DNA from 2 places in the Comamonas sp. CMM03 genome. Region 2 is predicted to be linked to the other one. Evidence: predicted binding sites of a transcription regulator. Region 2 holds the regulator's gene; the other holds the start of a gene.

Region 1 (3,404 bases), on a different contig from region 2:
GGTGCGCATGATCTATGCGGGCGCGCTGCTGCTGCTGCTGGGCTATGTGGGTTCGCGCTTCGTGCTGGAAGTGGTGCTGGGGCGCTTGCAATGAAATACCTGCTGGTGATCGCCGTGGTGGCGGTGTTCTATCTGTATTGGAAGAAGCAGCGCCAGTCGCTGCGCCCCCCGGCGCCACCGTCCCAGCCCACGCTCGCGCCGCCCCAGCCCATGGTGGCCTGCGCCCACTGCGGCCTGCACCTGCCGCAGCGCGATGCCCTGAGCGATGCACAGCAGCAGTCCTACTGCTGCGAGGCGCACCGCAAGCTCGGCCCCCGCCCCTGAACCTGCGAACACCAGGACCTGCATCTGGCGACCGGAACGGGACTCCCCGCCACTGCCTGGCAGCGGCATCCCGCCCGGGTCTGCGGCAGCAGCAAATGCGCTATCGTGTGAACCGTTTGCAGACTCCCTTGGCGCCCGAAGCGACAGACCCTCCTTCCCATGGACTTTGACCCGCCTGTGTGGCGTGACGGCTGGCTGTCCGGCGTGCGCCACCTGCCTTCGCCCAATTTCGGCCCCCGCCCTGCCCAGGCGCAGGTCGATCTGCTGGTGGTGCATTCCATCAGCCTGCCGCCAGGCCAGTTTGGCACCGGCTGCGTGCAGCAGCTGTTCACCAACCAGCTGGACTGGGACGCCCACCCCTACTTCCAGGGCATTCGCGGGCTGGAGGTGTCCTCGCATTTCTTCATCGAGCGCACAGGCCAAATCTGGCAGTTTGTCAGTGCCGACGCGCGCGCCTGGCATGCCGGCCAGTCCAGCTGGCGCGGGCGCGGCAACTGCAATGACGACTCCATCGGCATCGAGCTCGAAGGCCTGGAGGGCCTGGGCTTTGAAGACGCCCAGTACACCAGCCTGCTGCAGCTGAGCGAAGCCATTGGCCAGCATTACCCGCTGCAGCACATCGCCGGCCACGAGCACATTGCCCCCGGCCGCAAGCAGGACCCCGGCCCCGGTTTTGACTGGCCGCGCCTGCAGCACCCCTTGCAGACCCGCCACCCGGATTGGCAGTTTCCGCCGGCCTAGCCCCCTGCGTGCGTTCCACGCCGCCAGCAAGGTCATTGCGCTGTGCCCATGCCGCGCACCGCCCGCCACGGCGCCTTCTCCTTCTGCTTGGTGCGTACCCACCCCCCTGCCACAGCGCGCCGTGACGGCATGGGTAGGCAGACTTTCGCCCCCATGCGCGGCGTCAATCCCCATTGACCGCAGGCTGCAGCCAAAACGCGACGCCCGGGCGGCAGACACGCCCCCGGACCACCGGTGCACGCAATGCTGGTGCGCCATTGCCCGGCGCCATGGCCTGCCACCCCGCATGGCTTGCGGACTTTCGCCGGAAAAGCACCAGCGGGCGGGCGCTGCCAGCGTGTCAAGCCCCTGACGCCACAGATTTTTTCCCGCTTCCGGCTTGGCAGCACAGGCCTGCGCAGTACACTACCCCTAGTGCTCGGCAATCAATCGACCACTACATCTAGTGTGCAACATCTTGTTGCAACTACCGCATTCAGACGCAGGGCCCCACCGCCGTCGGCCCCGCCATCCCAATCAAGAGGAACCCATGCAAGACGCACCGAATACCCTGTCTGCCGACCAGCCCACGACCACCCAGGTAGCGCTGGAGACCTACCAGGTGATCCGCCGCAGTGGCGATGTCGTGCCTTTTGCTCCGCAGAAAATCGCCACCGCCGCCACCAAGGCCTTCCTGGCCGTGCGCGGCGCCCAGGGCGCTGCATCCGCCAGCGTGCGCGAAACCGTCGACAGCCTGACCCACGCCGTGATCCGCGCCCTGGTGCGTTCGCGTCCGGGCGGCGGCACCTTCCACATTGAAGACATCCAGGACCATGTGGAACTGGGTCTGATGCGTGGCGGTCACCAGGATGTGGCCCGCGCCTATGTGCTGTACCGCGAAGCCCGCAACCAGGAACGCGCCGCCGCCAAGAAGAAGGCCGAGGAAGAAGCCGCAGCCGCTGCAGCCCCCAAGCCCACGCTGCACGTGACCGACAACGGCCAGCGCCAGCCGCTGGACCAGGAACGCCTGCAGGCCCTGTTTGAAGCTGCCTGCCGCAACCTGAACCCCGATATCTCCGCTGCGCCCATCCTGAGCGAGACGCTGCGCAATCTCTACGACGGCGTGCCGCTGGCCGAGGTCTACAAGGCCGCCATCCTGGCCGCCCGCACCCTGATCGAGACCGATCCCGACTACACCTATGTCACCGCCCGCCTGCTGCTGCACACCATCGTGCGCGAAGTCATGGGCCGCGATGTGCAGCCTGCCGACATGGACGCAGCCTATGCCGACTACTTCCCCGGATTCATCCAGAAGGGCGTGGACAACGAGCTGCTCAACCCAGAGCTGCTGAAGTTCGACCTGCCCCGCCTGGGCAAGGCACTGAAGGCCGAGCGCGACCAGCAATTCGACTACCTGGGTCTGCAAACGCTGTACGACCGCTACTTCCTGCACGTGCGTAAGACGCGCATCGAACTGCCGCAGAGCTTCTTCATGCGTGTGGCCATGGGCCTGGCGCTGCAGGAGTCCGACCGCGATGCCCGCGCCATCGAGTTCTACGAACTGCTGAGCTCGTTCGACTTCATGTCTTCCACGCCCACGCTGTTCAACAGCGGCACGCTGCGTTCGCAGCTGTCGAGCTGCTACCTGACCACTGTGTCCGACGACCTGGGCGGCATCTACGACGCCATCAAGGAAAACGCGCTGCTGTCCAAGTTTGCCGGCGGCCTGGGCAACGACTGGACCAATGTGCGCGCCCTGGGCGCCCGCATCAAGGGCACGAACGGCGAATCGCAAGGCGTGGTGCCTTTCCTGAAGGTGGTCAACGACACGGCTGTGGCGGTGAACCAGGGCGGCAAGCGCAAGGGCGCTGTCTGTGCCTACCTGGAAACCTGGCACCTGGACATCGAAGAATTCCTGGAACTGCGCAAGAACACTGGCGATGACCGCCGCCGCACCCACGACATGAACACGGCGAACTGGATTCCCGACCTGTTCATGAAGCGCGTGGTGGAAAAGGGCGACTGGACCCTGTTCTCGCCTTCCGACGTGCCCGAGCTGCACGACCTGTTCGGCCAGGCTTTCGAGAAGGCCTACACCGCCTACGAAGCCAAGACCCAGACCGGCGAAATTACGCTGTTCAAGCGCGTGCCCGCCGTGGATGTGTGGCGCAAGATGCTGTCCATGCTGTTCGAGACCGGCCACCCCTGGATCACGTTCAAGGACCCTTGCAACATCCGCTCGCCCCAACAGCATGTGGGCGTGGTGCACTCCTCCAACCTGTGCACGGAAATCACGCTGAACACCAGCGACAGCGAAACCGCCGTCTGCAACCTGGGCTCCGTGAACCTGGCACGCCACA
Region 2 (3,404 bases):
TGCGGCAGCGGCTTTCGCGCTTGCTCCCAACGCCCCACCGGCCTGCGCCGTGGGGCGTTGTGCATTTCAGGAGGCCGCCGGGGCCAGCACCGGGGCAGTGGAGGCCGGGGTGGAGGCGCTGGGCTGCAGCGCCTGCCAGGCCTCGAAGCCGCCTTGCAGGTGGCGGGCATGGACAAAGCCCAGGCGCCGAAGCCGCTGCGCAGCGCGGGCGGCCGTGGCATCGTGGGGACAGGCGCACAGGGTGACGATGGCCGTCTCGCGCGGCCAGTGGCGCACCAGCCGCGGCAGCTGGGCCAGGGTGACGGCATGGGCCTCGGTGATCGGGCCCAGCTCGGCAATCAGGGCCGGGCCGCGCAGATCCAGCAGGCGCGGCGGCTGGGCCGAGGTCTGGGCCTGCCACCACTGCGCCGCGGTGACCGAAGGCATGGCGGCCAGGCGCAGAAACAGCTGGCGGCGCACCAGCTTCCAGCCCAGCCACAGGCCCAGCAGCAGCACGGCCACCACGGCCAGCAGCGGGCCATGGGTGTGCAGCAGTGCCAGGGCCGCGTCCACCTGGCGCCGCAGCAGCCAGCCCAGGCCCAGTGCCACGCCGGCCCACAGCCCGGCACCACTGGCCGCGGCCAGGGTGAAGCGGGGCACGGGCATGCGCAGCACACCGGCCATGGGGGCGGCCACGGCCGAAAAACCGGGGATGAACTTGGCCAGCAGCAGCGACCAGGGGCCCCAGTGGCCAAAACGGTCGGCGGTCTGGCTGATGCAGCTGTCGGGCGTCAGGGAGAGCTTGCACAGCCACGCCAGCACGCGGGTGCCAAAGCGCCGTCCCACCAGATACCAGACCCGGTCGGCCAGCATGGCGGCGAGCACGGCCGTGCCCCACAGCAGCGCCAGCCGCGGGCTGCTGGCGGCCAGGCTGCCGGCCAGCAGCAGCGTGGGCAGCACGGGAACCGGCAGGCCCAGTTGCTGCAGCAGCACATTGGCAAACACCACGCCGGGGGCGTAGAGCGTGAGGGCGGTGCGAAGTGTGAAGGTGTCGATATCCATGGGAGCAGGCAGACCGCCGTGCGGGCGGCTGCAGTCCGCCATGCTACGTGGGGCTTTCTGCCTTGCCTAGGTGTTTGGCATGGAAGACTGTGTTCCAGCGGCGGAACAATCCCGGGGCGGGCCCTGGCCCGGGCAAGAAAAAGCCGCCTCGCACAGGGCGGGCGGCCGGTCGGGGCGCGGTGGCGTAACGGCTTCAGTTGCGCACTTCGTCCACCAGGTGCTTGAAGTCCTCGATGTCCTCAAAGCTGCGGTAGACGCTGGCAAAGCGGATATAGGCCACCTTGTCCAGCTTCTTGAGCTCGTTCATCACCAGCTCGCCGATGCGGCTGGAAGGCAGCTCGCGCACACCCGAGGTCAGCAGCTGTTCCTCGATGCGTTCCATGGCCGCATCCACCTGGCCCGCCGGCACCGGGCGCTTGCGCAGCGCCAGGCGGAACGAACCCTGCAGCTTGCTGCGGTCGTAGTCTATGCGTCGGCCATCCTTCTTCACCACCGCGGGGAAGGCCACATCCGGGCGTTCGTAGGTGGTAAAGCGCTTGGCGCAATCCCCGCACTGCCGACGGCGGCGAATGAAGCTGCCATCTTCGGAGACCCGGGTCTCGACGACCTGGGTGTCCGGGTGGCTGCAGAAAGGGCACTTCATGGCGCAGTCCGTCGGCGGGGCAGCCGCTTACTTGCTGTAGACGGGGAACTTGGCGGTCAGTGCGGCCACCTTGGCGCGCACGGCAGCCAGGTTGGCTTCGTCCGTGGGGTTCTCCAGCACATCGGCCACCAGGTTGGCGGTGATGCGGGCTTCCTCTTCCTTGAAACCACGGGTGGTCATGGCAGGGGTGCCCACGCGGATGCCGCTGGTTACCATCGGCTTTTCCGGGTCGTTGGGGATGGAGTTCTTGTTGATGGTGATGTGGGCTGCACCCAGCGCGGCTTCGGCAGCCTTGCCGGTGATGCCCTTGGCACGCAGGTCCACCAGCATCACGTGGCTTTCGGTGCGACCGGAGACGATGCGCAGACCGCGTTCGGTCAGCGTGTCGGCCATCACCTTGGCGTTCTTCACCACCTGTTCCTGGTAGGCCTTGAACTCGGGGGTCAGGGCTTCCTTGAACGCAACGGCCTTGCCGGCGATCACGTGCATCAGCGGGCCGCCTTGCAGGCCGGGGAAGATGGCGCTGTTCAGGGCCTTCTCGTGCTCTGCCTTCATCAGGATCACGCCGCCACGGGGGCCGCGCAGGCTCTTGTGGGTGGTGGTGGTGACCACGTCGGCGTGGGGCACGGGGTTGGGGTACACACCAGCGGCGATCAGGCCGGCATAGTGGGCCATGTCCACCCAGAAGATGGCGCCGACTTCCTTGGCGATCTTGGCGAAGCGCTCGAAATCGATGCGCAGGGCGTAGGCCGAAGCGCCGGCGATGATGATGCGGGGCTTGTGCTCGCGCGCCAGGGCTTCCATCTTGTCGTAGTCGATGGCTTCGTCGGCGTTCAGGCCGTAGGACACCACGTTGAACCACTTGCCGGACATGTTCAGCGGCATGCCGTGGGTCAGGTGACCGCCTTCGGCCAGGCTCATGCCCATGATGGTGTCGCCGGGCTTGGCGAACGCCATCAGCACGGCCTGGTTGGCCTGGGAGCCGGAATTGGGTTGCACGTTGGCGGCTTCAGCGCCAAAGATCTTCTTGATGCGGTCGATGGCCAGCTGTTCGACCACGTCCACGTTCTCGCAGCCGCCGTAGTAGCGCTTGCCGGGGTAGCCTTCGGCGTACTTGTTGGTCAGCTGGGAGCCCTGGGCTTCCATCACGGCGGGCGAGCAGTAGTTCTCGCTGGCGATCAGCTCGATGTGCTCTTGCTGGCGATGGTTTTCAGCCTGGATGGCGGCAAACAGTTCGGGGTCGACTTTCTCGACGGTATCGGTGCGTTGAAACATGGCAGTCCTGTGAACTTGATATTCCCTTGAATCCAAGGGCTGCCCAGGCGAACGGCTAAACACGCGGCAGGCGATTCCGTGTTGGCGCAGCCTGGGCGGTACGCTCCCCGGTGGTTGTCGGGTCTGGTGCTCATCGGGGAGGAGCGCCACACCGTGGTTCCACGTCAGCGCGGTTCTCGATAAACCGCGCCTATCGCCAGTTGCGTACCCCATTAGTGTAGCGGAGCCAGCGCGGCCCTTGCGGCTTGACCCGCAAGGGCCTGTTTCCAGGCCTGGGTTTGTACCGCCGCAGCGGTGGTGCGTGGCCCTGTGCAGCCCGTGCACCGCGCCCATGAAAAAGCCGGCTTGCGCCGGCTGGAAAAGGTGAAAGCAGAGGGCGGCTCAGTTGACCAGCAGCTTGCCGTCGGCCACTACATCGGCCGCAGCCACGGTGCTGGGCGCGGCT

The links. The regulator NrdR, encoded in region 2, represses ribonucleotide reductase genes. The targets are predictions, from matches to a motif close to CACNANATNTNGTG.
Region 1: a site for NrdR is predicted at 1,500-1,513, ahead of KW830_RS14480 (ribonucleoside-diphosphate reductase subunit alpha). Genes of this name have one in related genera too.

The regions. Positions count from the first base shown of each region.
Region 1 covers NZ_JAHUXB010000004.1:122,838-126,241, reverse strand. The annotation lists gene KW830_RS14495 (inner membrane protein YpjD) at 1-94, shown strand, start outside; gene KW830_RS14490 (PP0621 family protein) at 91-324, shown strand; gene ampD (1,6-anhydro-N-acetylmuramyl-L-alanine amidase AmpD) at 484-1,065, shown strand; gene KW830_RS14480 (ribonucleoside-diphosphate reductase subunit alpha) at 1,595-3,404, shown strand, end outside.
Region 2 covers NZ_JAHUXB010000001.1:50,953-54,356, forward strand. The annotation lists gene KW830_RS00245 (VTT domain-containing protein) at 67-1,041, opposite strand; gene nrdR (transcriptional regulator NrdR) at 1,235-1,684, opposite strand; gene glyA (serine hydroxymethyltransferase) at 1,712-2,959, opposite strand; ZMP/ZTP riboswitch at 2,994-3,173, opposite strand; gene KW830_RS00260 (lytic transglycosylase domain-containing protein) at 3,341-3,404, opposite strand, start outside.